DNA from 4 places in the Rhodoferax sp. XS2R6 genome. Region 1 is predicted to be linked to each of the others. Evidence: predicted binding sites of a transcription regulator. Region 1 holds the regulator's gene; each other region holds the start of a gene.

Region 1 (5,938 bases):
CACGTCAGGGCGCACGCCGCCCGCCACTTCGCGGAAGCGGTCACACACGGCGTCCTTCACCTTGAGCGCGGCAAAGTTCAGCGAGGTCAGCGGGCTGTGCTGCGCGGTCACCTCAACCTTGATGCTCTCCTTGGGCGTGAACCATTGCTCCCATGGCACTTGCAGGCCGGCGCGGTACAGGTCTTGTTCGCTGCGGTATTCGGTGTACGACACCAGCACCAGCACGCGCTGCGAGAGGCGGCTGTACAGGTTGAGTAACATGGCGTGCGCAAACGAGGTGCGCACCGCCACACCACCGCGCTGCTTGGTCACGCAGCCGGGCGGCAAGCCGGTGATTTGCAAAATCTCCGGCGACAGGTACTCCTCCACGCCAGCGGCGCAGGGGAGAAAAAGGGTCAATTGGTTCATAGCGCTTTGCGGAGTGAGGCGGGGGCGATCTTCAGGCCCTCGCGGTATTTGGCCACGGTGCGCCGGGCGCATTCGATGCCCTGCTCTTTGAGCATGTCAGAGATCTGGTTGTCACTCAAGGGCTTTTTGGCGCTCTCGGAGGCGATGAACTGTTTGATGAGCGCACGCACCGCGGTGCTGGAGGCATTGCCGCCGCTCTCGGTGCCCAAACCAGAGCCAAAGAAGTACTTGAGCTCGAAGGTACCAAACGGCGTGGCCATGTACTTGGCCGTGGTCACGCGGCTGATGGTGGACTCGTGTAGCCCCAGCTCGTCGGCAATTTCGCGCAGCACCAGCGGGCGCATGGCCAGCTCGCCGTGGGTGAAGAAGTTTTTCTGCCGCTCCACGATGGCCGTGCTCACGCGCAGGATGGTGTCAAAGCGCTGCTGAATGTTTTTGATGAACCAGCGCGCCTCCTGCAGGCGCTGCTGCAGGGCGGCGTGGCCGGCACCGTCGCGCCCCCCGCGGTGGTTGCGCAGCACGTTGGCGTAAATGTCGTGCACCTTGAGGCGCGGCATCACCTCGGGGTTGAGCTGCACGCGGAACTTCGGCATGCCGCCGACCTTGCCAATCGACACCACCAGTACGTCGGGCACCACGATGTTGCGCTCCACGTCGATGAAGCGGCGTCCGGGCTTGGGCTCCAGCCGCGCGATGAGCGCTATCGCTTCGCGCACCAGCGCATCGCTGCCCACGCCCATTTGCACCAGGCGCTTGATGTCACGCCTGGCCAGCAGGTCTATGGGTTTGCTGCAAATGCCCAGCGCCACCCGCAGCAGCTCGGCGCGTTCGTCTTCACCATCCACCTCGGCCTGGGCCAGCAAGGCCTTGATCTGCAAACGCAGGCATTCGCCTAGGTCACGCGCGCCCACGCCCACGGGCTCCAGACTGTGCAGCAGGCCCAGCGCCACCGTGAAGTGGTGCACCAGGTCTTGCAGCTGTTCTTCGTCGCCAGGGCTCAGGCTGCGCGCCAGCTCTTCCAAAGGGTCTTCCAAGTAGCCATCGTCGTTGAGCGATTCGATCAGGAAGCGCAGCGCGGCCGCATCGGTAGCATTGGTGCGCAGGCTCAGGGCCTGGCGGTGCAAAAAGGCCTGCAGCGATTCGGTGGAGCGCGCCAGCTCGGTGGCGTCTTTCTCTTCGTCATCACCCAGGTTGTTGGCCTTGGCGTCCACGCCCCACTCGCCATCGTCGGGCGTCATTTCGGTGGTGCCGTCGCCTTCCCAGTTGGGTTCGTCGCTGCTGCTCAGCGGCGTGGCTTCTTCGTCATTGCTGCTGGTGCTGGTCGAGGTGGCGTAGTCCGCCACCGCACTGGGTGCGTAATCCACCTCGCTGCTCTCGGACAAGCGGTCGCCTTCGCTGACCGTGGCATCCACGGCATTCAGCCCAAAGTCTTCGCGCTCGGCCCGGTCCTCGGTCAGCTCCAAAAACGGGTTCTCGTCCAGCATCTGCTCCACTTCCTGGCTGAGCTCGAGCGTGGAGAGCTGCAGCAGACGGATGGACTGCTGCAACTGGGGCGTGAGCGCCAGGTGTTGGGAAACGCGTAAAGACAGCCCTTGCTTCATCACATTTTGAAATGCTCACCGAGATAGACACGGCGCACATCGGCGTTGTTCACGATCTCGGAGGGGGTGCCCTGCGCCAGCACATGGCCGTCGCTGATGATGTAGGCGTGGTCGCAGATGCCCAGGGTCTCGCGCACGTTGTGGTCGGTGATGAGCACGCCGATGCCACGGCCCTTGAGGAAGTTGATGATGCGTTGAATTTCGATCACCGCAATCGGGTCGATACCGGCAAACGGTTCGTCCAGCAGGATGAAGCGCGGCCGCGTGGCCAGCGCCCGCGCAATCTCCACACGGCGGCGCTCGCCGCCCGACAGGGCCAGCGAGGGCGACTCGCGCAGGTGTTCCACGCGCAGGTCTTGCAGCAGCGCGGTCAGGCGCGCTTCAATCTCGGTCGACTTGAGCGGGTTGCCCGCCTCGTCGCGCTGCAGTTCCAGCACCGCACGCACGTTGTCTTCGACATTCAGCTTACGGAATATCGAGGCTTCTTGCGGCAGGTAGCCCAATCCCAGGCGCGCGCGGCGGTGTATGGGCATGTGTTCGATGGACTGACCGTCGATGGTGATGTCGCCCGCGCTGGCGCGCAGCAGGCCCACGATCATGTAGAACGAGGTGGTCTTGCCCGCACCGTTGGGGCCCAAGAGGCCCACCACCTCGCCAGTGCGCACGGCCAGCGATACGTCCTTGACCACCTGGCGTTTGCCATAGGACTTTTGCAAATGCCGGGCTTCCAGCCGCCCGGTGCTGGTGTCCGGGGCTTCTTGGATGGGCGCACTCACTGGGCGGCCTTCTCAAGTTGCGGCGTGGCACGCAGGGTAGGACTGGATTGGGGGGTGGTGGGTGCTGGGGCGTCCGGTTTGGGTGTCAGCATGGCGCGCACACGGCCCGCGGGCGCGGTGGCACTCTTGGGTGCGCCGTCTACGGTGAACTTGTCGCTGAGGTTCTCATACAAGATGGCCGCACCGGTCACCTCATCAGCCAGCGTGGCACCGCGGAAGCGACGCAGCTGGGCCTTTTTGATGAAGCGCACGGTGTCGGCCCGACCGTCATATTCGATGGTTTCGCCATCGCCTTCAATGAATTCGTCCAGCCCATCACGCTTCTGGCGAAAGAACGCCGGGGTGGCCGCCGAGCCGGTTACCAAGCCAAACTGGTAACCATCGGGGTCCTGGCGCACTTCGAGCTGGGCGCCGCGGATGACGATGCTGCCCTTGGTCAGCACCACATTGCCGGTAAAGACGCTCACCTGCTTCAAGTCGTCATAACGCAGGGCATCGGCCTCCACATTCATGGGCTTGTTGCGGTCGGCCTTTTCGGCCCAGGCGTACCCCGCCACGCTGGACAGGACCAGCCCCAAGGACACCGACAGAATAGTTTTTTTCATAAAGGCACGAAACTTGCTCGAAAAGCGCTTCGGCCATTGTACCGAGCGCTTTGCGCATTTCGCGCCTTGGCTGACTCAGCCGTCGGCGTTAATTTTTTTGACCAGCGCCTGCAGCACCTCGGCCGCGCGGTCATTCTCGACCTGGCAGGTCCCCGCGTTGGCATGGCCGCCCCCACCGTAGCCCAGCATGAGCTCGCCAATATTGGTTTTGGAAGTGCGGTTGGTGATGGACTTGCCGGTGGCAAATACGGTGTTTTGCTTCTGCAAACCCCACAACACGTGGATAGAGATATTGGTCTGCGGGAACAGCGCGTAGACCATAAAACGGTTCACCGCAAAGATGGTGTCTTCGTTGCGCAGGTCCAGCACCAACAAGTTGCCCTGCACGGTGGAGCAGCGCAGCAGTTGCTCCTTGGCCTTGGCCGCGTGCTCAAAATACAGCTCCACACGCTCCACCACGTCGGGCAGTTGCAAGATTTTTTCGATGCCATGGTGGCGGCAGTACTGGATCAAATCCATCATCAGCTGGTAGTTGCTGACGCGGAACTCACGGAAGCGGCCCAGGCCCGTGCGTGAATCCATCAGGTAGTTCAGCAGCACCCAACCCGTGGGAGCCATGATTTCATCGTGGCTAAAGCGAGCCGAGTCGCCCTTGTCTACCGCTTCCATCATGTCGTGGAAGCGCGCCGGGAAACGGTTGGTGCCGCCGTAGTGATCAAACACCACGCGTGCGGCCGAGTCGGCGTCGGGCAGGATGATGTGGTTGGGGCGTTCGCCGGTGTTGCGCACCGTCTCGGACTCGTGGTGGTCAAAGGCCAGATGCACGCCGGGCACATAGGGCAGGTTGGTGGTGATGTCGCGGTCGGACACCTCCACCTTGCCGTCCTGCATGTCCTTGGGGTGGACGAACTTGATGTCGTCGATCAAGTCCATCTCGTTGAGCAGAACCGCACACACCAAGCCATCAAAGTCACTGCGGGTGACAAGCCGAAATTTCTGGTGCGCCATGGGAACAATCTCCACAAAGGTTGAATGGGTGCCAAACCATTCTAGCCCCGCCCCTTGCGGGCTGGCGCCATTCCCGGCGTAAAAACCCGGGGGCTTAGCGACCGGCGCGCACGTCGGCCACCAGCACGTCCACCACCTGCAGCGCACGCGGCATAGTGCCCGCCATGGAGCCATCGGTGTAGTAGCGCCCGGCCACGCCCAAGGCAGGGACACCCTCAACCTTGTAGGCGTTTTGCAGCTGGGTGGCCTTGGTGACCTTGGTCACCACGGTGAAGGAGTTGTACTGCTGCACAAACTTGGCTTTGTCCACGCCCTGCTGGACCACCCACTCCAGAATCGCCTCGCCGCTGGCAAGGTTCTTCTTCTCCACGTGGATGGCGGCGAACACCTTGGCGTGCAGTTTTTCCACCAGCCCCATGGCTTCGAGGGTGAAATACAGGCGCTGCTGCGGTGCAAAGCTATCCTGAAAGGCAACAGGCACACGGCGCAACACTACGTCTTTGGGCAACTTGCCAATCCAGGCCTGCAGCGTGGGCTCGAACGCATTGCAGTGCGGGCAGTTGTACCAAAAGAACTCCACCACTTCGATCTTGCCGGCGCTGGCTTCCACAGGAGCACGTGGGTCCAGCACCTGGTAATCGGTTCCCGCCTTGGGTTTGCTGGCTTGGGCTTGTACCGATGTGCCCAACAAAGTGGCCGAGGCCACGGCAGCACCAGTGGTCAGTTGCGTGAATTCGCGTCGTTTCATGTCCATCTCACTTGTAAAGAGGCTGGTGGGACAAAGCCCCACCCAGAAAGTTCCTGTTGGGCCCGCGCTTAACGCTGGACCCGGACCAACGCGGTCTCCATGCCAGCCTTGTCCATTTTGTCCTTGGCCTTGTCCGCATCGTCCTTCTTGTCAAAAGGTCCCACGCGCACCCGGAACACCGGACGGCCCGATTGTTCGCGTTCGGAAATTTTGGTTTCTATCCCGCTCAGGGACAGCTTGGCGCGGTGGCTCTCGGCGTCTTCAGCCTTCTGGAAGGCTCCGACCTGCACAAAGTAGACAAAGGCATCGGCCTCTGCGGGCGCCGCGGTTTTGGCCTTGGCCAGATCTCCCAGCGGGTCTGCCGACATGGCGGGCTTGACCTCGCCCTTGGCATCGGGCTTGGTGACCTTGGCATCTGCTTTGGCATCGGCCTTGGGTTCGACTTTGGCCTCGGTCTTTGCTTCGACCTTGTTTTTGGCGGCCGACGCAGCAGACGCTGGCGTGGTGGCCGGAGGCACTGCGGGGGCAGGATTTTTGCCATACAGGATGGCGTTAGGGTCCCAGTTTTTGTTCTTCTGCGCCTCAGCTTCATTCTGGTCGGCGCTGCGGCTCTGGCTCTTGTTCATAAAGGGCACCGGCACCTTGGTAACGTAGACCGCCACCGCCAGGGCTGCCCCCAGGCCCACCACCACACCGACGATGAAACCCACAATGGTTCCGCCACGTTCAAACTTCATGTGCTGCTTTCTCACTTAATCTCACATTTTTTGCGGGGCACTCACGCCCAGCACG
Region 2 (5,938 bases), on a different contig from region 1:
TTTGCCGCCGGGCCGCCCCAAGGCCAATGCGCCCCCTTGGGGGGCAGCGACCCGCAGAGCGGCGGAGCGTGGGGGCTAAGCTTTCAGGCCTTGAGCTTGAGCAAGTGGACCATGACGCGGGCGGTGGTCAAGTCCAGGTCGATCAGGTTAATCAGGTCTTTGCCTGCCATCCACGAGGCATCCCAGTGGTTTTGCTTGAGGGTGGCTTTCCAGGTGTCGTGTTGGGTGGCCAGGCGCACCGCCTCCAGCATCTCGGCCTGGCGGCCTGCGGACACGTTTTTGCCGGTGAACACGGCCCGCCAGTTGGACATTTCGGCCTGCACCCCCTGCTCGCGGATGGCAGGAATACCAAACGAGGGTTTGCGCGAAGACACACCAATGGCGCGCAGCTGGCCGCCTGCCAGTTGGGCGCTGAATTCGCTGTAACCCGAGATTCCCACAGCCGCTTTGCCCGACAGCACGGCAGACACCACGTCCACCCCGCTGGCGAAGGGCTGGTAGTTCAGGTCTTCCGGGTTGGCCCCGGCTGCCCGCGCAAACACGCCGGCAAAAATATGGTCCACGCCACCGGCCGAGCCACCGGCTACCGGCACGCCCTTGAGGTTGGCTTTCATGCTGGCCGTGAGGTCGGCCACGCTTTTGATGGGCGAGTTGGCTGCCACCACCATGACCAGGTAGTCGCTGGTCAGGCGTGCCACGGGGTGGATAGCCGTCAGGTCCACCGCCGGCTTCTGCAAGGCCACGGCGCCCACCATGACGGTGCCGCCCATCAGCAGCGTGTTGGCATCGGCGTTGTATTTTTCTGCGTAGTGGGCCAGGCCCAGCGTGCCGCCTTTGCCGCCCTTGTTTTCGTATTCCACTTCGTCAATCACGCCAGCAGAGATCATGGCGGTGCCCAGGGCGCGGCCAGTCTGGTCCCAGCCGCCGCCCGGGTTGGCGGGGATGACGATGCGCAGTTTGGCCGCCAGCTTGTTGGCCGCCTTGGGTTTGCCAGGTGCGGCCGGTTTGGCGGTTTGGCTCCAGCTGGGCAGCACCGCTCCAGAGAGGGCAGCGGCAGTCAGTCCGGTGATGATGCGACGGCGTTGGAATTGGGTCATGGTGTGGCGCGGTATGGGTGCGCTTGGAAGCAAGGGAAGGGGCACATCTTAGGGGCGTTTGGTGACGCTTCACCCGCGCGTCGACGTTGGGGGCGCCAAAAGTCCATAAACTTCGTGGGCCCAAGGCCCCACAAAAGCTTGAATTCAGCGCGGGCGCCCCTACCATCCGTGTCAACGACGGGAACACCGTCGCTTTCCGAAAGAAGAACCATGAAACGTATTGTCTTGTTTGTAATGACCAACCTGGCCGTGGTGCTGGTGTTGGGCGTGGTGGCCAGCCTGTTGGGGGTCAACCGCTTTTTGACCGCCAATGGCCTGAACCTGGGCGCCTTGCTGGGCTTCGCCCTGGTCATGGGTTTTGGCGGCGCCATCATCTCGCTGTTGATCAGCAAACCCATGGCCAAGTGGACCTCGGGTGTGCGTGTGATCGAACAGCCCCAGAACATGGACGAAGCCTGGATTGTGGACACCGTGCGCAAGTTCGCCGACAAGGCTGGCATTGGCATGCCCGAAGTCGGCATTTTTGACGGCGCACCCAACGCCTTCGCCACCGGCGCCTTCAAAAACTCGGCCCTGGTGGCCGTGAGCACCGGCCTGCTGCAAGGCATGACCCGCGAAGAAATCGAGGCCGTGATTGGCCACGAGGTGGCCCACATCGCCAACGGCGATATGGTCACCATGACGCTGATCCAGGGCGTGATGAACACCTTTGTCGTGTTCCTGAGCCGCGTGATCGGTTACGCGGTGGACAGCTTCCTGCGCAAGGGTGACGACCGCAGCTCCGGCCCCGGCATTGGCTACTACATCACCACCATCGTGCTGGACATCGTGCTCGGTTTTGCCGCTGCCATCGTGGTGGCCTGGTTCAGCCGCCAGCGCGAGTTCCGCGCCGACGCGGGTGCCGCACAGTTGATGGGCCGCAAGCAACCCATGATGAACGCGCTGGCCCGCCTGGGCGGCATGACCCCCGGCGAGCTGCCCAAGAGCGTGGCGGCCATGGGCATTGCCGGTGGCATTGGCCAGCTGTTTTCCACCCACCCGCCGATTGAAGAGCGTATTGCCGCGCTGCAAGCCTCTGGCAACTGAGTCTGGATAGTTGGGGGCGGCTGGTGCTGCGCCCACAACCCCTTTGCGCCCCGCGTGCAAAGGGGTTTTGTTTTTGGGGCGGTGTGTTTAGGCGTGCTGGAGCCAGTCCAGCGCCAAGGCTTCCGCCACCTTGATGCCGTCCACCCCGGCGGACAGGATGCCGCCCGCGTAGCTGGCGCCTTCACCGGCCGGGTAGAGGCCGCGCACATTGGTGCTTTGTAGGTCGTCCCCGCGCGGCATCTTGATAGGGCTGGAGGTGCGGGTTTCCACGCCGGTCAGCACCGCGTCGGCCATGTCAAAGCCCTTGATCTTCTTGCCAAAGGCGGGCAGCGCCTCCCGCAGCGCGGCAATCGCGTAGCCAGGCAGGCTGGGCGCCAGGTCGCCCAGCTTCACGCCGGGTTTGTACGACGGCGTCACGCTGCCAAATTCTGTCGACGGTTTGGCCGCAATGAAGTCGCCCACCAACTGGCCCGGTGCTTCGTAGGTGCCACCGCCCAGCGTGTAAGCGCCACTCTCCAGCTGGCGCTGAAACGCAATGCCTGACATGGGGTGTGCGGCCTTGGGGTCCTGGGCCTTCATCGCGGCGGCTTCGGCCGCGTAGCGCTGGCCTTTGTCGTCACCAAAGGCGTGCACAAAAGCGGCCACGTCATCCGGGTAGTCGGGCGGGTCGATGCCCACCACCATGCCGGCATTGGCATTGCGCTCGTTGCGCGAGTACTGGCTCATGCCGTTGGTGACCACACGGCCCGGCTCGCTGGTGGCGGCCACCACGGTGCCACCAGGGCACATGCAGAAGCTGTAGACCGCACGCCCATTGGCCGCGTGGTGCACCAGCTTGTAGTCGGCCGCGCCCAGCAGCGGGTGGCCCGCGTGGCGGCCCCAGCGTGCGCGGTCAATCACGCCCTGCGGGTGCTCGATGCGAAAGCCCACCGAGAAGGGCTTGGCATGCATGGCCACGCCGCGCTCGTAGAGCATGGCAAAGGTGTCGCGCGAACTGTGGCCCAGCGCCATGACCACGTGGCTGGCAGGCAGCTCGTAGCGGCTGCCATTTTGAAGGTTTTCGACCTCTAGCCCCCGTAGAGATTGCGCAGACAGCTCCTGATTTAATAGCACATCGCTCACGCGTTGCTCAAAGCGAATTTCGCCGCCTAGCGCGATGATCTGCTCGCGGATGCCTTCCACCACCTTCACCAGCTTAAAGGTGCCGATGTGGGGGTGCGCTTCGTACAGGATCTCGGCCGGGGCGCCGTGTTGCACAAATTCGTGCATCACCTTGCGGCCCAGAAAGCGCGGATCCTTGATTTGGCTGTAGAGCTTGCCGTCCGAAAACGTGCCGGCCCCGCCCTCACCAAACTGCACGTTGCTCTCGGGGTTCAGCGTCTTCTTGCGCCACAGGCCCCAGGTGTCCTTGGTGCGTTCACGCACCGGCTTGCCGCGCTCCAGCACGATGGGTTTGAACCCCATCTGCGCCAGCACCAGCGCCGCAAACATGCCGCAGGGCCCAAAGCCGACCACCACGGGGCGCTCGGGCAGCTCGGCCGGCGCCTGGGCGACAAAGCGGTACGCCATGTCGGGCGTGGCGCCGATGTGCGGATGGTTGGGGAACTTGGCCAACACCGGGGCCACGAGGGCCGGGTCAACCAGCGTGATGTCCACGATGTAGACCGCCAGCAAATCCGCCTTGCGCGCATCAAAGCTGCGTTTGAAGACGTGCAGGCCGGCGATGGCCGCCACGTCCATGCCCAGCGCTTGGGCGCACAGGCGTTTCAGCGCGTCCATCGGGTGCGCCACGGGCGCGCGGTCGGCCTCGGTCTCGGTGGGGGCGTCGGCGGCGCGGCGCGCCTCCACGGGCAGGGCGGAGAGGGGTAGTTTGAGTTCGGTGAGGCGGATCATGCTGGGGCTCGTGGTTATCAAGCAAGGCCGGGATTTTAAAGGGGAGCGCGCCGCAGTGCGCGCAGGCACGTTGATTGCTTGGTGTGTTGCGCCGCCATCCACCACCATGCCCCACGTGCCCAGCCACCCCTATTCCCACACCCTGGGTTCTCGTACCTACGGGTTTCGCGATCTCAAAGACCTTATGGCCAAGGCCACGCCGCTGCGCTCGGGCGATGTGCTGGCCGGGGTGGCCGCCCACAGCGCCCAGGAGCGGGTGGTGGCGCAAATGGTGCTGGCTGCACTGCCACTGCGCACCTTTTTGAACGAGGCGCTGGTGCCCTACGAGGAGGACGAGATCACCCGCCTCATCCTCGACAGCCACGACGCCGCCGCGTTTGCCCCCATCCGCCATCTGACGGTGGGCGACTTTCGCGACTGGCTGTTGGGGGACGCGGTGGACAGCGTCACGCTGGCCGCCATTGCCCCCGGCATCACGCCGGAAATGGCGGCTGCGGTGAGCAAGATCATGCGCAACCAGGACCTGATCCTGGTGGCCAAGAAGTGCCGCGTAGTCACCGCCTTTCGCAGCACCATCGGCCTGGCAGGCCGCATGGCCACGCGCCTGCAGCCCAACCACCCGACCGACGACACCACGGGCATTGCCGCCAGCCTGCTGGATGGCCTGCTCTACGGCAGCGGCGATGCGGTGATTGGTATCAACCCCGCCACCGACAACGTGGCCCAGGTGGTCAAGCTGGTGCACATGATGGACGACATCATTCGCCACTACGCCATTCCCACCCAGTCCTGCGTGCTCACCCATGTGACCAACTCCCTGCAGGCCATCGAACGTGGCGCGCCGGTGGACCTGGTGTTCCAGTCCATCGGCGGCACCGAGGCTACCAACCGCAGCTTTGGCCTGAACCTGGCGCTCCTGGCCGAGGCGCGCAGTGCCGCCCTGTCCTTGAACCGTGGCACCGTGGGCGACAACGTGATGTATTTCGAAACCGGGCAGGGCAGTGCCTTGTCGGCCAACGCGCACCATGGCATGGACCAGCAGACCTGCGAAGCCCGCGCCTACGCGGTGGCACGCCACTACAAGCCGTTGCTGGTCAACACCGTGGTGGGCTTCATCGGCCCGGAGTACCTGTTTGACGGCAAGCAGATCATCCGCGCCGGGCTGGAAGACCACTTTTGCGCCAAGCTGCTGGGCCTGCCCATGGGCTGCGATGTTTGCTACACCAACCACGCCGAGGCGGATCAGAACGACATGGACGTGTTGCTGACCCTGCTGGGCACGGCAGGCTGCAACTTTGTGATGGGAATTCCGGGTTCGGACGACATCATGCTGAACTACCAGACCACCTCCTTCCACGACGCGCTCTACGTGCGCCGCGTGTTGGGCCTGCGGCCTGCGCCCGAGTTCGAGGCCTGGCTGCAGCGCATGCAAATCTTCAGCGAGGCCGGCGCGGACTTTGCCCTGCACGCGGACGTGCCCCCGGCCTTCCAAAAAGCCCTGCTGCAGCTGGCATGACACCCATGAGCGACCCGCACGCCCCCGTCACCCCCAACCCCTGGGCCAGCCTGCGCCAGTTCACCGATGCGCGGATTGCCTTGGGCCGCTCCGGCGTGAGCCTGCCCACGGCGGCACAGCTGGCCTTCCAACTGGCGCACGCCCAGGCCCGCGATGCCGTGCACATTGCACTGGACGCCCCGGCCCTGGCCGAAGCCCTGCACGCCGCCTGGCCCGAGGCGCCGCCCCCCTGCCTGCTGCTGCACAGTGCGGCGCTGGACCGCAACCACTACCTGCAGCGCCCCGACCTGGGCCGCCGCCTGGATGCGGCCTCGGTGGCCTTGCTGGAGGGGTTGTACCGGCCTGC
Region 3 (5,938 bases), on a different contig from region 1:
CATGCTGGCCGCGGTGGGCAACCGCGTGGAGGGCTTGCACCGCTCCCGCATCGGTGGTGTGGCCTTGCCTGCCGATCTGGCCCCTGGCCAATGGCGCTGGCTCAGCGCCGAAGAGCTGGTGGCTGTGCAAGCCAAGGAGTAAAGCATGAATGCCATGCTCGATGCGTTTTGGCGCTCGGTTGCCTACTGCCTGCACCCCAAGGTGATCGGGCTCTCCCTGCTGCCGCTGTTGCTGGTGATTGGTCTGATCGCCGGCCTGGGTTATTTCTACATGGACCCCGCGCTGGCCGCCGTGCAGGGGCTGCTGGAATCCTCGGACCTGCTCAACCAGCTCTGGGCCTGGCTCGAATCCATTGGCGCGGGCAAGCTCAAGACCGTGTTGGTGCCGCTGATCGTGATTGCACTGGCCACGCCGATGATTGTGGTTGCCAGCCTGCTGCTGGTGGCTACCTTGATGACCCCCATGATCGTGCGGCTGGTCACGCAACGCCGCTTTCCCGCGCTGGAGCGCACGGGGGGCGCGTCGTACCTGGTGAGCGTGTTGTGGGGCCTGAGCGCCAGCCTCATCGCGCTGGTGCTCTTGCTGCTGTCCATGCCCCTGTGGTTTGTGCCACCGCTGGTGCTGGTGCTGCCTCCGCTCATTTGGGGCTGGCTCACTTACCGCGTGTTGGCGTTTGACGCGCTGGCAGACCACGCCACGACCGAGGAGCGCCACACCCTGATGCGCCGCCACCGCTGGTGGTTGCTGGGCATGGGCATCTTCACGGGTTACCTGGGTGCTGCGCCCAGCCTGGTGTGGTCGATCGGTTTTGTGGCGGTGGCGCTGGCCCCGGTGCTGGTGCCCCTTTCCATTTGGCTGTACACATTGATCTTTGCGTTCTCGTCGCTCTGGTTCACTCACTATTGCCTGGCGGCGCTGCAGCAGTTGCGGCTGGAACAGGCCGCAGTGGCTGTGCAGGAACCCTTGCCGGTGGCGGATGTGTTGGAGTTGCCATGAATTTTGGGCTGGTCATCATCGGGGACGAAATCCTCTCGGGTAAACGGGCCGACAAACACCTGGCCAAAGCCATCGAGCTGCTGTCGGCGCGAGGCCTGTCTGTCGCCTATGCCGACTATGTGGGCGACGACCCTGAACGCATCACCCAGACCCTGCAGCGCGCCTTTGCCTCGGGGGACGTGGTGTTTTCGTTTGGCGGCATTGGCGCCACGCCCGATGACCACACCCGCCAGTGTGCAGGCCGGGCGCTGGGCCTGCCGCTGGTGCTGCATCCGCAGGCGGAGGTGCTGATACGCGAACGTATGCAAGACGTGGCCCAGGAGCAAGGCCTGCCATATGAACCCGACCGTGCCGACAATGTGCACCGGCTCAACATGGGCACGTTTCCGCAGGGGGCCGAGATCATTCCCAACCCCTACAACAAGATTCCGGGCTTCAGTTGTCTGGGCCAGGGTGGCGGCCATGTCCACTTTGTCCCCGGTTTTCCGGTGATGGCCTGGCCCATGGTGGCCTCCGTGCTGGATGCGCGTTATGCCCACCTGTTTGTGCGTGAGGCGCATCTGGAGCGTTCCGTGATTGTTTTTGGTGCCATGGAGTCGGCCCTCACGCCGCTCATGGAAACCCTGGAGCGCGACTACGCCATCAAGGTGTTCAGTCTGCCCAGCGTGGACCACCCCGAGTGGGGGCGCCACATCGAGTTGGGTGTCAAGGGCGCACCTGCAGTGGTGGAGCCGGCCTTTGCTGCACTGCGTATGGCCCTTCAAAACATGGGTATGTCATTGGGCCCCGAATTGGTGCGCAACTAAACAGGCATGCCTTTGGTGCATTCTTTGATTGCACCAAATTGGTGCTTTGTTGGCATCGCAGGGGGTTACCAGCGCGCTTCTTTACGGTGCACTGTCGAAAATGCGGGTTTTCTCAGGGCAAAATAAGGACGTTTGCCTAATTGCCGGGGCCGTGGCCTTTGGCACAAAAGCTGCATTGTGGGCAGGGCAATTCTTTTTACAACCGTGCAACAGGAGTATTTGATGGCCAAGACCGTCGCAGACGTAATGAAGATGGTGAAGGAAAACGAGGTCAAATTCGTTGACTTCCGTTTCACCGATACCCGTGGCAAGCAGCAGCACACCACCGTGCCCGTCTCGCATTTTGATGAAGACAAGTTCACTTCCGGCCACGCATTCGACGGTTCTTCCATCGCTGGCTGGAAAGGCATTGAAGCGTCGGACATGTTGCTCATGCCCGATCCCAACACCGCCAACATCGACCCCTTCTTCGAAGAAACCACCATCATCATGAACTGTGATGTGGTTGAGCCTTCGGACGGCAAGTCTTATGACCGCGACCCCCGTTCCATTGCCAAGCGCGCTGAAGCCTACCTGAAGGCCTCCGGTATTGGCGATGCAGCCTACTTCGGTCCTGAGCCAGAATTCTTCATCTTTGACGGCGTCCGCTGGAGCACTGACCCCAACCACACGTTCTACGAAGTGGACGAGTACGAAGCACCCTGGAACACCGGCACCAAGCTCGAAGGCGGCAACCGCGGCCACCGTCCCACCACCAAGGGCGGTTACTTCCCCGTACCTCCTGTCGACAGCACGCAAGACATGCGCGCCGAGATGTCCCTGATCCTCGAATCCCTGGGCATCCCGGTTGAAGTGTTCCACCACGAAGTGGCGGGCGCTGGCCAAAACGAAATCGGCACCCGTTTCTCCACCCTAGTGGAACGCGCTGACTGGACCATGCTGCAAAAGTACGTGGTGCACAACGTGGCCAATGCCTACGGCAAAACCGCCACCTTCATGCCCAAGCCTTACCACGGTGACAACGGTTCCGGCATGCACGTGCACCAGTCCGTGTGGAAAGACGGCAAGAACCTGTTCGCCGGCGACGGCTACGCAGGTCTGTCCGACTTCGCGCTGTACTACATCGGCGGCATCATCAAGCACGCACGTGCCCTGAACGCCATCACCAACCCCGGCACCAACAGCTACAAGCGTCTGGTTCCTCACTTCGAAGCCCCGGTCAAGCTGGCGTACTCCGCCAAGAACCGTTCCGCATCGATCCGCATCCCCTTTGTGGCGAACCCCAAGGGCCGTCGCGTGGAAGCCCGCTTCCCCGATCCATTGATGAACCCTTACCTGGGCTTTGCTGCCCTGTTGATGGCGGGTCTGGACGGCGTGGAAAACAAGATCCATCCCGGCGAAGCTGCTACCAAAGACTTGTACCATCTGCCTCCCGAGGAAGATGCAAAAGTCCCAACCGTGTGCCACAGCCTGGACCAAGCGCTGGAGCATCTGGACAAGGACCGCGCGTTCCTGACCAAGGGTGGTGTGTTCACTGACTCCATGATCGATGCTTACATCGACTTGAAGATGCAAGAAGTGACCCGTTACCGCATGTCGGTGCACCCTGTTGAGTACGACATGTACTACTCCCTGTAATGCCTGCTGCCGTTATGGCAGCGCTGCAGGACAAAAGGACGGCGCAAGCCGTCCTTTTTTTTGCGAACAAAGTGACACAGATTCCGGTCCAATCCGCATGGATACTGGGGCACTTTTTGTTTTTGGGCACTTTTTGGCGCATACTGAATCTAGCGCTTAGGCCCTGTTGGCGCGGACACTGCATGAAAACCACCTTTTTGATTTCCTGGATGACCTTGGCGTGCGCCACTTCTGCGTTGGCGCAGGACCGCATTTACCGGTGTGGTAACGAGTACACCAACACGGTGACTGAAGCGCAGGCCAAAAACTGCAAGCTGGTCTCCGGGGGCAATGTGACCGTGGTGCAGTCCACCAAGCCAGCGGCCAGCGCTGGAGTCAAAGTCGCTTCTAGCGGTGGCGGAGCTGCGGCGCCACGTATTGATTCGTCCGACCAGCGTGCCAAGGACTCCGATGCCCGCTTGATTCTGGAAGCTGAGCTGAAAAAGGCCGAGGCGCGCCAGATTGAGCTCGTCAAGGAATACAACAATGGCGAGCCCGAAAAGCTAGGGCCTGAGGCGCGCAACCACCAAAAATACCTGGACCGGGTGGCCGAGCTTAAGGCCGCCATTGCCCGCAACGAGAGCGACATTGCCGGCATTCGCCGCGAACTGGGCCGTGTGCCCGCATCCAACGCGCCCCTGGCCTCCGTCAAATAAGCCTGTCGCTGCGTGCCTACTGCGCGCAGCCTTCCCAAGTCTCTTGCCGTGAACCGACCCGAATTCGTTTCTGAATACTTTGCGTCTTTTGACCTGCTCGCCACTTTGGTAGCCGTGGTCCATGTGGATGCCCGTGTGTTGTTCTCCAATGCCGCCCTGGAGGACGCCTTGGGTACCTCCCGCCGCATGCTGTTGGGCTCCAGTTTTGCCGAGCTGTTTACCGAGCCCGCGTCTTTGCAAAGCGCCTTGGAAGGCGCCTCAGAGAACGCCTTTGCCGCGCTGCGCTACGACGCCTGGCTCAAGCGTGCTGCGCATGAACCCATGCCCGTGCATGTGATCGTGACCCGCACCGAACAATCGGAAGACATCATCATCGAGATGGTGCCGCTGGAGCAGCAGGCCCGCCAGGACCGCGAAGAGCGCCTGGCCGAGCAGGCCCAGACCAACAAAGAACTGATCCGCAACCTGGCCCACGAGATCAAGAATCCGTTGGGCGGCATCCGTGGTGCCGCGCAGCTGCTTGAAATGGAGATGGAGTCGCCCGAGCTGATCGAATACACGCAGGTCATCATTCACGAAGCGGACCGCCTGCAAAGCTTGGTGGACCGCCTGCTGGCCCCACACCGCCGCCCGCACCTCGTGGGCGACGTGAACATCCATGAAGTGTGCGAGCGTGTGCGCTCCCTCATCCTCGCGGAGTTCCCGCGCGGCTTGCGTGTCGTGCGTGATTACGACACGTCCATTCCCGAGTTTCGAGGCGACCGCGAACAGCTGATCCAGACCGTGCTCAACATCGCCCACAACGCCTGCCAGGCGCTCGCAGAGCGCATTGCCGCTGGGGATGCCAACCTCACGTTTCGCACCCGTGTGACCCGGCAAGTAACGTTCGGTAAGCAGCGTTATCGGTTGGCATTGGAATTGCATGTGATCGACAACGGACCTGGCGTGCCAGATTCGATCAGGGACCGCATTTTTTACCCGCTGGTGTCGGGCAGAGAGGGTGGTTCGGGGCTGGGGCTGACATTGGCGCAAACCTTTGTTCAGCAACACCACGGTCTGATCGAAGTCGATAGCGTGCCGGGCCGAACGGACTTCAAAATTCTGATTCCGTTACCGTAAACACAAGAACACAAGGGTGCGCCACAACATGAAGCCGATTTGGATCGTAGATGATGACCAGTCCATCCGCTTCGTGCTGGAGAAGGCGCTGTTGCGCGAGCATTTGCCCACGCGCAGCTTTTCCAATCCACGCGATGTACTGAGTGCCCTGGCCACGGCCGCGGACGATGAAGGCCCCCAAATCCTGGTCAGCGACATTCGCATGCCCGGTGGTTCGGGCCTGGACCTGTTAGAGAAAGTCAAAGCCAAACACCCTGGGTTGCCCGTCATCATCATGACGGCCTTCTCGGACCTGGACAGCGCTGTGAGCGCCTTCCAGGGCGGCGCGTTTGAATACCTGCCAAAGCCGTTTGATCTGCCCAAAGCAGTGGAGCTGATCCGCCGCGCGGTGGAAGAAAGCCAGCGCGAAGAGGTCAGCGAAGAGCGCATGGCCGAGTCGCCCGAGATGCTGGGCCAGGCGCCCGCCATGCAGGACGTGTTCCGCGCCATTGGCCGCCTGAGCCAGAGCAATGTGACGGTCATGATCACCGGCGAATCGGGCTCCGGCAAAGAACTGGTGGCGCGTGCGCTGCACAAACATTCGCCGCGCGCCGATGGCCCGTTTGTGGCTATCAACACCGCCGCCATTCCCAAAGACCTGCTGGAGAGCGAACTCTTCGGCCATGAGCGCGGCGCCTTCACCG
Region 4 (5,938 bases), on a different contig from region 1:
CGCAGAGGTGGTAGCAGCGCCTGTGCCTGGAATACGCGCTTGCATGTCCGCCATGCGCTCAGTGCTGAGGGGGTGGCTGCGCAGGTAGGGGAAACCACCCGCGTCGTTAAGCCGGGAGGACTGCTGCAATTTCTCAAACATGGACACAAAACCCTGCGGTGCAAAACCCGCCTGCCCCGCGATGCCAAAACCCACCCGGTCCGCCTCGCGCTCCATGTCGCGCGAGAAATTGAGCTGCGTCTGCGCAGCAACCGCTTGTCCGCCCACAATAACGGCATTGGCGCCGCCCGGGTTCTTGCTGGCAGCCATCGCGCCCAAAATCATGGCCCCAATCAGCCAGGGTGTTTGTTCATTCTGGCGTGTGATCAGTCGCGCGATATGGCGCTGTGTCACGTGGCTCAATTCATGGGCCAACACCGCAGCCAATTCGTCACGGCTGGTGACAACGCCCACCAACCCCAAATGCACACCAAAGTAAGCCCCTGGCAAGGCAAACGCATTGACCGAACGGTCACGCCCTAACAACACCCGCCAGGCGTACTGCGCATCCAGCTCAGGCGGCAACTCGCCGCGCGCACGCGCTGCTGCCATCAGCGGCAGCCAGATACCCTGCACGTATTCACCAATGACGGCATCGTCGAGGTAGTCTGGATCGCGGTAGAGCTCACGGGCTATGCGGTCGCCCAGGCGGCGCTCGGCTGCGGGGGTGATGGCGGTGGTGTCGCCTAGATTGGGCAATGTGTTAGACAACACCTCTGTATTCTGTGCCGCCACTAGCGGCCCATTAAAAACCACCAAAGCCAATACTACAGAGTAGTAAATGGACTTACGCAAAAACCTTTGGAATTGCCCCAGCAACCAATCATCAACCTTGATGACAGACCACCGACTGTCAGGCAATAAGATTTCGACAGTGCGCTCAAGCGCAATCGGTCGTTTTGATGTCCCTTGAATACTTTTAGTGATTTGCAGCACTGCTACCAGTTTCGCCCCCACACTCATGCCCCCAATTAATTGGCCGTCACCATACACAAATTAGACAAAGCAAATAACCTTAATACTTGTGCAAAATCGTTCTTCAACCCATCAAGAGCACACACCCCTAAAACTAGAGCGTTACCACCCAAAGCAGATGCTCAATTTTAGACAGTATCTACATCAGATTTAATGTGGGCCTCTCTTGCCAAAATACGTACGCAGACTCTCTTCGATTAAATCCATGTCAAAGCCATATTTATTGACTACATTCGTGATGAACGATACAGTTGATCAATAATATTGGTAAGCAAAAACAATTTTCAGAACGCAGTCAACATAAATACTAATTAGTCAGCTGATTCACGCACATGTGATACGCAGCCTCTGGGTCCTTCGATATATCAAGCAAGTGGGACATCTACATTATTAACGATGAAGAGTGCGCACTATTCAACCGACCAAAGTATCTTCTCCACCAATGAATTACTATCTCGCTGAACATTCCACGCACTTTTTAATGCAGCGCACTCCAAATCATTCGCTAATTTGCACAAACGATTTAACCAAAATATAGCGTTATCAGGGTGTCCATTTAGTGCATAAGCAAGCGCCAATTCATAAATTGCCCCAGGAGAGGGGTAAGCTCGTACAACATCTTCACGCAACGCCAACTCTACTTGGGTCATTCCAGTGTGTGGCCTGATTCGCACCATTTCAAGCCAATACTTGAACTGTGTCAAATAAATGACATCAGGAACATTGGGTACACTTGCCATGGGATACACCAAGCCCGCTCGCTCAAATCGCCATTTATTATAACTCTCCTCCACCCTCAAATAATCTCTTACAAGTCCAAACAAGAGAAAAGTAGACGCCAGAATAAGTCCAATAACAATTGATTTATTAATTTCAACTGAAAAACTCATTGCAACGCGAACACCAATCACCCCGACTACCATACCCGTTGGAATCAAAAAGGTTGCATATTGCAATGGATACTCAAACATCGAATGCACGCCAACCACTATTAACAAAAGTAGCAACAGCAGGTCTTGTTCATTTTTAATATTTTTCAACACATGACCAAACCAAACCACGAGAAAAATCACCACCAAGGATGCTAAGGGAATTCCAAGCCAAACAAAAATATCCAGAAGGATATTATGTGTATGGCCAAACATCCCCCCCATACTCGGAAATTTGTGTGCAACCGCGATTTGAGCGTTAATCACCTCAGTCCAGCCATATCCAAACCAAGGGCGATTCCAAATCGCATCTAAAAACAGCTCCCAAGCCGTCAATCGGACATCGCCCTGGAGCGCACTTCTCACATACTCAGCACCTCCTTCTCGCTGAAAGAAATAGACATCCATCCATTGGAAAAAATATACCCCTAAGAAAAATACTGCCAACAAAATCAAGCTAATAAATTTTATTTTTTCAAGCTTGATTGATCGTTCATAAATTAGCACAATGGACAGGATGACGAACCCTACAACATATGCCATTCGAGACTTAGTTAGGACAATCCCAAGAACGAGAAATGCACTTGCAACCAGGACGATCTGAATGTTAATGATTTTTTTCGAATACGCCCAGAAGCACCCAATCACCCCCCATAGCAATAATGACGCGAGCATGTTTGGCTGCCCTAGGTTCGCATAGTGCCGCCCGCCCGAATACCCCATGCTGAGATAGTCATTCAGTCCAGTTTCAAGTACCTCAGCCCAACTCCCTAACGATAATCCGACAGATACAATCGAAGCAAAGACCATCGCCCCCAAAAGCGCATCGGGCAACACCCCAGGCATCCGTTTTTCTAAATTAGCACCGACAACGATTGCTAAAGAAAATCCAAGTAGGTACGCTGATGTCATCCAAGCTTGACTTACAAATACCAACAAGCCAGTGGCGTAATGTATCCAAGGCACAAAACAAAGAGAAAAAGTGACTATAGCGAACAGCGGCCAAGTTAATGTTTTTTTTCTACCAAAAACTAACAGTAAAAAAGTGAGTGCCCCTATCAAAGCGACCCAAGCATCCGAGTGAAAACTCGTCCATGGTTGATAGTGGTTTGGTATAAGCCAGGCAAGCGATACAAGGAGCGCCCAAATTACTGCCCCGATATTTTTTTTGTTCATTTAAAATAAAAAGAGCTCCCATGGGAGCTCCTTGAATAAGCCACTAGCCTATTTATTTGCAGCTAGCTGGACGATACTTAGCCAGTATTGTTCCATCGCAAGTCCATGTCACTTGGCCCGACAGATAGGCACCAGTCAAAGTGATTGTACTGCCAGCAATATTATTGTCACCCCTTGCTGTCGCCGTAATAATCCCAGATGCATATGTAACGCCCGACACATATCGCGACGCCTGAGATTCGATTGTTACACTAGCTGCCTCAGGCATTGCAGTCAAGGTAGCCGCCGCTTCCGTAATTGTATTTTTTGCCGATGACGCAGCCAACATCACTTCAGTTACTTTGGCGCGGGTGGTGTAGTCTTGGTACGCAGGCAAAGCCACCGCAGCCAAAATACCGATGATCGCAACCACAATCATCAATTCGATCAGGGTAAAACCCTTTTGCATAGAACGCTTCATAAAAATCTCCAAAAAGTGTGAGGGCAAATATTTAGCAGACTTCGTGCCAACCCGAAATCATGAAATCGCCAGCAAAAACGTCTTTTATGTACACCAGAAGGTGATTTGACACGCCCGCTCACCGAGCGAAGAACATTTTTGTCACTTAATACACACCTGCCGAACCATCTTCAAGTCGGTCAGCCCCATCATCACCTTCTCCATCCCATCCATCTTGAGGGTCCGCATGCCTCCTTCAACAGCCGCAGCAAACAGCTCCGCCACCCGAGCCCGCTCCTGAATTAGCTTCTTTACAGCGTCATCCGCGACCATTAACTCATGCAGGCCGACCCGGCCTTTGTAGCCTGAGCTATTGCACTTATCGCAACCAACGGCTTTATAAAACTTGAGTTGACCGCCTTCACCGTAGGCTTGCACCCATTTGTCAATCATCTTCTTGGATTCGCCCGCATAGTCTGCCTTCCACGCTTGGGAGTGGCGCAGTTCCTCGGCATACTCCGCAGCGAACAAGCGGAGCTCTTCCGCCTCCGGCATGTAAGCCTGCTTGCAATCGCACAATTTCTTGGCCAACCGCTGCGCCAAGATGCCCAAGAGTGCATCTGCAAAGTTGAAGGGGTCCATCCCCATATCGAGTAGGCGGGTAATAGACTCAGGCGCGGAGTTGGTGTGCAAGGTCGAAAACACCATATGCCCGGTCAAGGAGGCCTCCACCCCCATCGACACGGTTTCTTTGTCGCGCGACTCACCCACCATGATGATGTCAGGGTCCGCACGCAAGAACGCGCGCATGACCAGCGCAAAGTCGATTCCCGCTTTCTTGTTGATTTGTACTTGGCGCAAACCCTTTTGCGTGATTTCAACCGGATCCTCCGCCGTCCAGATCTTCGTGTCCGGCGTATTCAGAAACTTCAGAATCGAGTGCAAGGTAGTTGTTTTACCGGAGCCTGTAGGGCCGCATACATAAAACAAACCATAAGGTTTGCTAACAGTTGCTTCCAGTCTCGCCTTGTTGTGGGCCGTCAACCCAAGTTTTTCCAGCGGAATGGGCTCTCCAGCCGCCAAAATCCGCATCACCACATCCTCAACCCCCCCCGCCGATGGAATGGTGGCTACGCGAAGCTCTATATCCAGTGGACCGTACTTCTTGAACTTGATTTTTCCGTCCTGCGGTTTGCGGCGCTCCGAAATATCGAGATCGCACATGATCTTGAGACGCGTGACCATTGCTTGGCGAAAGTGCGCGGGCACCTCCACATAGGGAACCAAACTCCCGTCGATACGAAAACGAATACCAGTTTTTAGTTTGCCTGGCATCGGCTCAATATGAATGTCCGATACTTTCTGGTTGTAGGCGTCGATGATCACTTTGTTGACGAACTTGACCAACTCGTTGTCCGCAGCAGCGGACTCAAGGGAGTCATCATTGGAGCCATCGTCAATCGGCGCCCCGTCCATGTCCGCCAACAATTGGTCGATGGTGCTGCTGTCTGCCGATGCACCAAACAACTGGGCCAATGTGTCTTTGAATTCCGTCTGGGTTGTGACGCGGTAAGAGAATTTGCTAGACCTAGGGAACACCTGGGGGACGACCCGCGAACCCCGTACGGCCTCTGGATCCAGGCACATGATCACTAACCCCTCAGGCGACTCCTCCAAAGGAATCCATCCCTGCTCCACGATGAATTCACGCTTGAGCGCCCCATGCAACATCTCAGAACGTATGCGACCCGCATTGAAGGGCTCATAGGCCACACCAAAAAACTTGGCCAACGCTCCGCCCAACAAAGCTGGACTAAGCCCGAAGTCGGACATCAAGGTCGCCTCAATCGAATGCCCTTCCGAGCGAGCCTCTTCGATGCTGTTACGCAGTTCTTGCTCTGCCAGCAGACCGTCTGCGACAAGACTATCAAACTTGGTGGCTTTTTTAACGCCACTGCCTTCGGTGGTCTTTTTAAGACGCTGACGAATCGCAGTAGCCAGCGTCTTGCAAAGTTCGGTGACACCATCCACCTCCAACTCACCAAAGGGCTCATCATTTTTGTTGTTGATAACCTGCAAAACGCCATGCAGGCTATTTCCATCCATGATTGGAGCCACCAACATCTGCTTGGTCCGGTAGCCCGAACGCTTGTCCACCTCCTTCAGAAAGGACAAAGCAGGATGGATACGCCGCAGCGCCTCTTCATCGTAGACGTCGAGCAAATTAAGCGCGGCCTTGCTGTAAGCAGCGTATCCCGCCAGACTCTGCGGAGAAATGGGTAACTTCAAGTCCCGACTACTGTTCAAACCTGTCTTGATTTTGGAAACAATGGAGGCCTGATCTTCACTTACCGCGTATAAAGTCAACCGGTCTGCATTG

What was found. The regulator sigma-54, encoded in region 1, starts transcription at its own class of promoters, with help from an activator protein. The targets are predictions, from matches to a motif close to TGGCANGNAANCTGCTTT.
Region 2: AC097A_RS13845 (ethanolamine ammonia-lyase subunit EutB) is a predicted target of sigma-54. The motif match lies at 4,140-4,157, and genes of this name have one in related genera.
Region 3: glnA (type I glutamate--ammonia ligase) is a predicted target of sigma-54. The motif match lies at 1,963-1,980, and genes of this name have one in related genera.
Region 4: AC097A_RS13300 (pilin) is a predicted target of sigma-54. The motif match lies at 3,611-3,628, and genes of this name have one in related genera.

Annotation. Positions count from the first base shown of each region.
Region 1 covers NZ_JBWMAY010000006.1:23,194-29,131, forward strand. The annotation lists gene AC097A_RS17330 (THUMP domain-containing class I SAM-dependent RNA methyltransferase) at 1-408, opposite strand, end outside; gene rpoN (RNA polymerase factor sigma-54) at 405-2,009, opposite strand; gene lptB (LPS export ABC transporter ATP-binding protein) at 2,009-2,785, opposite strand; gene lptA (lipopolysaccharide transport periplasmic protein LptA) at 2,782-3,390, opposite strand; gene AC097A_RS17350 (exopolyphosphatase) at 3,466-4,398, opposite strand; gene AC097A_RS17355 (thiol:disulfide interchange protein DsbA/DsbL) at 4,493-5,146, opposite strand; gene AC097A_RS17360 (SPOR domain-containing protein) at 5,215-5,883, opposite strand; gene argS (arginine--tRNA ligase) at 5,905-5,938, opposite strand, start outside.
Region 2 covers NZ_JBWMAY010000004.1:21,217-27,154, forward strand. The annotation lists gene AC097A_RS13830 (Bug family tripartite tricarboxylate transporter substrate binding protein) at 84-1,097, opposite strand; gene htpX (protease HtpX) at 1,308-2,183, shown strand; gene AC097A_RS13840 (NAD(P)/FAD-dependent oxidoreductase) at 2,271-4,076, opposite strand; gene AC097A_RS13845 (ethanolamine ammonia-lyase subunit EutB) at 4,183-5,592, shown strand; gene eutC (ethanolamine ammonia-lyase subunit EutC) at 5,598-5,938, shown strand, end outside.
Region 3 covers NZ_JBWMAY010000001.1:443,933-449,870, reverse strand. The annotation lists gene AC097A_RS02125 (16S rRNA pseudouridine(516) synthase) at 1-142, shown strand, start outside; gene AC097A_RS02120 (EI24 domain-containing protein) at 146-997, shown strand; gene AC097A_RS02115 (competence/damage-inducible protein A) at 994-1,803, shown strand; gene glnA (type I glutamate--ammonia ligase) at 2,026-3,441, shown strand; gene AC097A_RS02105 (hypothetical protein) at 3,624-4,136, shown strand; gene glnL (nitrogen regulation protein NR(II)) at 4,185-5,255, shown strand; gene ntrC (nitrogen regulation protein NR(I)) at 5,284-5,938, shown strand, end outside.
Region 4 covers NZ_JBWMAY010000003.1:386,836-392,773, forward strand. The annotation lists gene AC097A_RS13290 (M48 family metalloprotease) at 1-753, opposite strand, end outside; gene AC097A_RS13295 (PglL family O-oligosaccharyltransferase) at 1,425-3,119, opposite strand; gene AC097A_RS13300 (pilin) at 3,172-3,579, opposite strand; gene AC097A_RS13305 (ATPase, T2SS/T4P/T4SS family) at 3,721-5,938, opposite strand, start outside.